2 regions of the Streptomyces marianii genome follow, and region 1 is predicted to be linked to the other one. Evidence: riboswitches for the same ligand, from Rfam matches in the RefSeq annotation. Region 1 holds a riboswitch; the other holds the start of a gene.
What was found. A riboswitch is a leader RNA that binds a small molecule or an ion and turns the genes downstream of it on or off. The one in region 1 is predicted to bind glycine.
Positions count from the first base shown of each region.

Region 2: another riboswitch for glycine. It lies ahead of gcvP (aminomethyl-transferring glycine dehydrogenase); the one in region 1 lies ahead of gcvT (glycine cleavage system aminomethyltransferase GcvT).

Region 1 covers NZ_VAWE01000001.1:2,468,657-2,472,057, forward strand. Annotated here, with positions in the region: gene FEF34_RS11085 (enhanced serine sensitivity protein SseB) at 33-791, opposite strand; gene FEF34_RS11090 (AAA family ATPase) at 1,083-1,784, opposite strand; glycine riboswitch at 1,917-2,014, shown strand; gene gcvT (glycine cleavage system aminomethyltransferase GcvT) at 2,174-3,289, shown strand; gene gcvH (glycine cleavage system protein GcvH) at 3,345-3,401, shown strand, end outside.
Region 2 covers NZ_VAWE01000001.1:7,268,770-7,272,170, forward strand. Annotated here, with positions in the region: gene FEF34_RS32945 (DNA polymerase IV) at 1-980, shown strand, start outside; partial or broken gene FEF34_RS44360 (PRC-barrel domain-containing protein) at 1,127-1,273, opposite strand; glycine riboswitch at 1,388-1,483, shown strand; gene gcvP (aminomethyl-transferring glycine dehydrogenase) at 1,661-3,401, shown strand, end outside.

The DNA of each region.
Region 1 (3,401 bases):
CTTAAGCGGCCGTACCGACACCAACTTGACGGCTACGCGTACTGGCGGGTGTAGAAGGGCCGGACCCGGGTCAGCATCCAGTCGCCTACGGGGTCCTGGGCGATGTCCAGCAGGACCAGGTTGACCGGCCACCGCACGGCGACCCGGCCGAGTGCACGGCCGAGCGCGTCCATGGGGGCGGTCCGGTCGGGGCCGTCGAAGGCGGAGAGCTGGACGCCGACGAACAGGACCGGTGGGCCGCCCTCGATGCTGGCCAGGATCCGGCGGGCGGTCTGGACGACGCGGGTCGACTCGAACTCGCCGGCCGCGGCGGCGAGGAAGTCGACCGGCTCCTCCTGCCAGTCGGGCTCGAAGAGCCGGACCCGGCCGCCGCTCGCCGCGTCTCCGGCCTGGGAGGTGTCCCCGAGCGGCGTGCGGCCCGCGCGGCACAGCTCGGCGACGGCGGGCGGGGGCAGCGGTACGCCGACGGCGCCGCCCGGGTTCACGGCGATGCCGAGCTGCGGGGGCAGGCCCCGGGCGAACTCGACCGCGGGTGCGACCGTGCCGGACATGTGGTCGCCCGCGCCGAGGCGGAACTGCTCCCGGGAGCTGAAGACCGGGACGTACGGGGCGCCGTCGATCCCGATCGTCGGCAGGTCGAGGTCGGTGCTGTCGGGCCCGCCGCCCCTGGGCAGCGGCACCCACACGGCGCTCCGCCCGAGCACCTCCACGATCCGCCCCCCGGCCGAGGGGTTCCCGACCGAAGCGGCCAGCACCTCTTCGAGCTCATTGGCGGGCCATGTCGCGTCCACTGTGATCCCTGCTTCCCCCGCCGACCCGGACGGGCCGGCCACGATGTCCTCCGACAGCAGGGTAGCGGGCGGGGCGGGGGCGGAACTCGGGCGCGCGGGCCGGGGCCCCGGGGCACCGTCGAACGCCCCGCGCGGCCCGACCCGACTGGCTCCGTCTTTGCGGACCGCTCCCCGAAGCCCGTTGCCCGGAGCCGGTCGCTGCGGGCCCGGCTCGCCGGGCCCGGCTCCGTGGACCGCCCCCGAAGCCGGCCGTCCGGGGCCGCCCACTCGCCGCCGTCCCGCGTCCGCACCTCAGGACCCGTCGGTGAAGCCGATCCGGGTGAGCGCGGAGGCCGCCGCGCGGTCGAGGAGGGTCGCGGAGGCGCAGCCCTTGGGGAGGTGGCCGCGTTCGGCCACGCGGAGGAGGCGGGAGACCGCTCGGCGGTGGCGGGTGAAGGCGTAGCCGGAGACGCCGCGGCCGCGCTCCCGCTGGCCCGCACGGGCGGTCTCGGGGGTGACGTCCAGCAGCAGCAGATGGAGGTCGCGCCCCCGTCTGCGGGCCTCGCGGGCCAGCCAGCGCCGGACCCACGACTGCGTGCCGCAGTCGTGCACGACCACGCTCTCGCCGGAGCGCAGCGCCCGCCGCAGCCCCGCGTAGTGCGCGAACCGGACGAGCGGGCGGTAGGCGGCGTACGGCAGGGCACTGGGCATCCGCCGGTCCCAGCGGTCCCGGGCGTCCTGGGAGTCGATCCCGCCGCCTTCGGCCGCCCGCCGGATGAGCGTGGACTTGCCGCTGCCGGGCAGCCCGGAGATCACGACCACGTCGCCGCGGCGGAACACCAGGGCACGCGTATCGCACCCCTCGCGTTCCCGCAGGTCACGCACGACGGGCTGGGCCGTGGTGAGGCCGATCGGCAGGCCGCGCCGGGTGGCCCCGGCGGCTCGCGCGGGGACTCGGGGCCGGGCGGGTACCCCTGCGGTCGCCGGATAGGCGCCGGACTGCTGCAACGTCATCAGCTCACTCTCCCCCTGTCGGGTCTCCGAGACCCTGCCCAAGAAGCTTAAAGAAAAGGTAATGACCGACAAGTGATTTGCCGACGCGGGCGCCCGTGCAATGATGTCCGCGCAAACTGCATACCGGCCGCTTGAATCCGCGCGGGAGAGTCCTGGCCACTGTGTGGGCCGGGCGCCGAAGGAGCAAGTCCCTCCCTTGAATCTCTCAGGCCCCGTACCGCGCGCGACGAGGCAGATCTGAAAAGCGATCCGCAGTCCTGCGGTTCCACCCAAGGTGCAAGTCACGCCCTTCGCGTACGTCCGCTACGTGTGGTCGTGACGAACCTCTCAGGTTTCGATGACAGATGGGGAGGATCGTCCTCGCCAGTCATGCCCTGGGAGCCCCATCCATGAGCAACGCCCCCCGTCTCACCGCCCTCGATGCCCTGCATCGCTCGCTGGGCGCGACCATGACCGATTTCGCCGGCTGGGACATGCCGCTGCGCTACGCGAGTGAGCGCGACGAGCACAACGCCGTCCGCTCGAAGGCCGGTCTCTTCGACCTCTCCCACATGGGCGAGATCACCGTGACCGGGCCGCAGGCCGCCGCCCTGCTGGACTACGCGCTGGTCGGCAACATCGGCGGCGTCGCCACCGGCCGCGCCCGCTACACCATGATCTGCCGGGAGGACGGCGGCATCCTCGACGACCTGATCGTGTACCGCCTCGGCGACACGGAGTACATGGTCGTCGCCAACGCCTCCAACGCGCAGATCGTCCTGGACGCCCTCACCGAGCGTGCCGAGGGCTTCGACGCGGCTGTACGCGACGACCGGGACGCATATGCGCTGATCGCCGTACAGGGGCCCGAGTCGCCCGGCATCCTCAAGTCGCTCACCGACGCCGACCTGGACGGACTGAAGTACTACGCCGGCCTCCCCGGCACCGTCGCCGGCGTCCCGGCGCTGATCGCGCGTACCGGCTACACCGGCGAGGACGGTTTCGAACTGTTCGTCGAGCCGCGGCACGCGGAGACGCTGTGGCGGGCGCTGACCGAGGCCGGCGCCCCGGCCGGTCTCGTGCCGTGCGGCCTGTCCTGCCGTGACACGCTGCGCCTGGAGGCGGGCATGCCCCTGTACGGGCACGAGCTGACCACGTCGCTCACCCCCTTCGACGCCGGTCTCGGCCGGGTCGTGAAATTCGAGAAGGAGGGCGACTTCGTCGGCCGCAAGGCCCTGGAGGCCGCCGCCGAGCGTGCCGCCACGAACCCGCCGCGCAAGCTGGTCGGCCTGGTCGCCCAGGGCCGCCGGGTGCCGCGGGCCGGGATGGCCGTGGTCGCAGGCGGCCAGGTCGTCGGCGAGGTCACCTCCGGCGCGCCGTCGCCGACCCTCGGCAAGCCGCTCGCCATCGCCTACGTGGACGCCGCGCTCGCCACGCCCGGAACCGAGGGCGTGGGCGTGGACATCCGCGGTACTCATGAGCCGTACGAGGTCGTGGCGCTCCCCTTCTACAAGCGCCAGAAGTAGTCACTCCGGCATACCCCATCAGCAGCACTTCCCCGCGTACAGGAGAATTCAGGTCATGAGCAACCCCCAGCAGCTGCGCTACAGCAAGGAGCACGAGTGGCTGTCGGCCGCC
Region 2 (3,401 bases), 4.8 Mb from region 1:
AGCTGCTGGGGCCGATGCCGGTACGGACTCTGCCGGGCGTAGGTCCGGCGACGGGCGAGCATCTGCGGCGGGCCGGCATGACCACGGTCGCGGATCTGGCCGAGGCGGGGGAGGACGAGCTCGTACGGCTGCTGGGGAAGGCGCACGGGAGAGCGATCTTCCGGATGGCCATGGGCCACGACGACCGGCCCGTGGTCGCCGAGCGGGACGCCAAGTCCGTGTCGGTCGAGGACACCTTCGACGTGGACCTGCACGACCGGGTCCGCATCCGGACGGAGGTCGAGCGGCTGGCCGACCGGTGTGTCCGCCGGCTCCGTGCCTCCGGGCACTCGGGACGGACGATCGTGCTGAAGGTGCGGCGGTTCGACTTCTCGACGCTGACCCGGTCGGAGACGCTGCGCGGGCCCACGGACGATCCCGCGGTGGTGCGGGAGGCTGCGGCCCGGCTGCTGGAGGCGGTGGACACCACGGGCGGGGTCCGGCTGCTCGGCGTCGGTGTGAGCGGCCTCGCCGACTACACGCAGGAGGACCTCTTCGCACAGGCAGCCGCGGGGGAGCGACACGACGAGGACGAGGAGTCCGCGCCGTCCCGTGAGCCGACGCCGGGCGAGGAGCGGTCGCCGGGCGGGGACGCGAGGCCGGTGGCGGACCGGCGCTGGGCCGCCGGGCAGGATGTACGCCACGCCGAGTACGGCTCCGGATGGGTTCAGGGCAGCGGGCTGGGGAAGGTCACGGTCCGCTTCGAGGAGCCGTGGTCGGCCGCGCCCGGCCGGGTGCGGACGTTCGCGGTGGACGACCCGGGCCTGGAGCCCTCGGAGCCGCTGCCGCTGGTGCGCCCGCCGGAGGATCAGTCGTCGTGGCCGGCCAGCCGCCCGAAGTCGCGGTCACCGGCGGAGCCGGTGCCGGGGCCCCCGGCCTCGTCGCCGGGGGACGGAGAGGTGGTCGGCCTCTCCGGAAGCGAGGGCAGGTCGAGACCGTAGTGGTGGTACAGCTGCAGCTCCTGCTCGGGAGAGAGATGGCGGCCGACACCGAAGTCCGGCGCGTCCTTGATCAGGGCGCGCTCGAAGGGTATGTGGAGGCCGTCGCCCTCGAGCCGGCTGGGCTCCAGTGGTACGAACGCGTCCCGGCTGAACAGGCCGGTTCGTACGGCCGCCCATTCGGGGACGCCCGTGGCGTCGTCGAGGTACACCTCGTCCACGGTCCCGATCTTGTGGCCGTCGCGGTCGAACGCCTTGCGGCCGATCAGGCTGCGCGGATCGATGTCGGTCTGCACGGTCCCTCCAAACAGGTCGCACGGGTTCGCTGAACACTACGAAAGTGCACATCCAGGGCGGCGTCCACTCGAAGCTCCCAGGTGAGGCCGCGCTGGTACGCTGGCAGCGGCTGCTGACCCCGTGCGGGAGAGTGCCCCGGTGAAAGCCGGAGCCGCCGAAGGAGCAAATCCTCCCCGGAATCTCTCAGGCCCCTGTACCGCACGGACGAGGTCACTCTGGAAAGCAGGGCGGGCGTCGGACGGCATCCGCTCTCACCGACGGTGAAAGCCGGCGCGCCCCGGGGCGTTCCGGTGAAGCTCTCAGGTTGAGATGACAGAGGGGGAGGCCGTCCGGGCACCCGCGCCGTGGTGCCCCTCGCAGGTCGTTACGACCAGGAGGCCTCCGCAATGACCGCCAACCGCATTCCGCTCTCCCAGCTGGAGCGAGGCACCCCCTTCGAGCAGCGCCACATCGGCCCCGACACCGAGGCCCAGGCGAAGATGCTGGCGCAGGTCGGCTACGGCTCGCTGGACGAGCTGACCGCCGCCGCCGTGCCGGACGTCATCAAGAGCACCGAGGCTCTGGGACTGCCCGGCGCCCGCACCGAGGCCGAAGTGCTCGCCGAGCTCCGCGGCCTCGCCGACCGCAACCAGGTGCTCGCCCCGATGATCGGCCTCGGCTACTACGGGACCTTCACCCCGCCGGTCGTCCTGCGGAACGTGATGGAGAACCCGGCCTGGTACACGGCGTACACGCCGTACCAGCCGGAGATCTCGCAGGGCCGTCTGGAGGCGCTGCTCAACTTCCAGACCATGGTCGCCGACCTGACCGGACTGCCCACGTCCGGCGCCTCGCTGCTCGACGAGGGCACCGCCGCCGCGGAGGCCATGGCGCTGTCCCGGCGCGTCGGCAAGGTCAAGAACGGTGTCTTCCTGATCGACGCCGACGCGCTGCCGCAGACCATCGCCGTGATCGAGACCCGGGCCGAGCCGACCGGCGTCGAGGTCGTCGTGGCCGACCTCGGCGACGGGATCCCGGCGGAGATCGCCGAGCGCGGAGTTTTCGGCGTACTGGTCCAGTACCCGGGTGCCTCCGGTGCCGTCCGGGACATAAAGCCGGTCATCGACCAGGCCCACGAGCTCGGCGCGATCGTCACCGTCGCCGCCGATCTGCTCGCCCTGACGCTGCTCACCTCGCCCGGTGAGCTCGGTGCGGACATCGCCGTCGGCACGACGCAGCGCTTCGGCGTCCCCATGGGCTTCGGCGGCCCGCACGCCGGCTACATGGCCGTCCAGCAGAAGCACGCCCGCAGCCTGCCCGGGCGACTCGTCGGCGTCTCCGTCGACGCCGACGGCAACAAGGCGTACCGTCTCGCCCTGCAGACCCGCGAGCAGCACATCCGCCGCGAGAAGGCCACCAGCAACATCTGCACCGCCCAGGTGCTCCTCGCGGTCATGGCCGGGATGTACGCCGTCTACCACGGTCCCGAGGGGCTGCGGACGATCGCGCGCCGGACCCACCGCTACGCCGCGATCCTCGCCGAGGGGCTGCGCGCGGGCGGTGTCGAGGTCGTCCACGGCACGTTCTTCGACACGCTGACCGCCCGTGTCCCGGGCAAGGCCGCCGGCATCGTCGCCGCGGCCCGCGAGGGTGGTGTCAATCTGCACCTCGTGGACGCCGACCACGTGTCGCTCTCCTGCGACGAGACCACGCTGCGTGCCCAGGTCTCCGCCGTCTGGGCCGCGTTCGGCGTCTCCGGCGACATCGAGGCGCTGGACGCGACCGTCGAGGACACGCTGCCCGCCGCGCTGCTCCGCAGGGACGATTACCTCACCCACCCGGTCTTCCACGCGCACCGCTCCGAGACCGCGATGCTCCGCTACCTGCGCCGGCTCGCCGACCGCGACTACGCGCTGGATCGCGGCATGATCCCGCTCGGCTCCTGCACGATGAAGCTGAACGCGACCACCGAGATGGAGCCGGTCACCTGGCCGGAGTTCGGCCAGATCCACCCCTTCGCCCCGGTCGGGCAGGCCGAGGGTTATCTGACCCTGATCCACGAGCTGGAGGAGCGCCTCGCCGAGGTCACCGGCTACGACAAGGTCTCGATCCAGCCGAATGCCGGATCCCAGGGCGAACTGGCCGGCC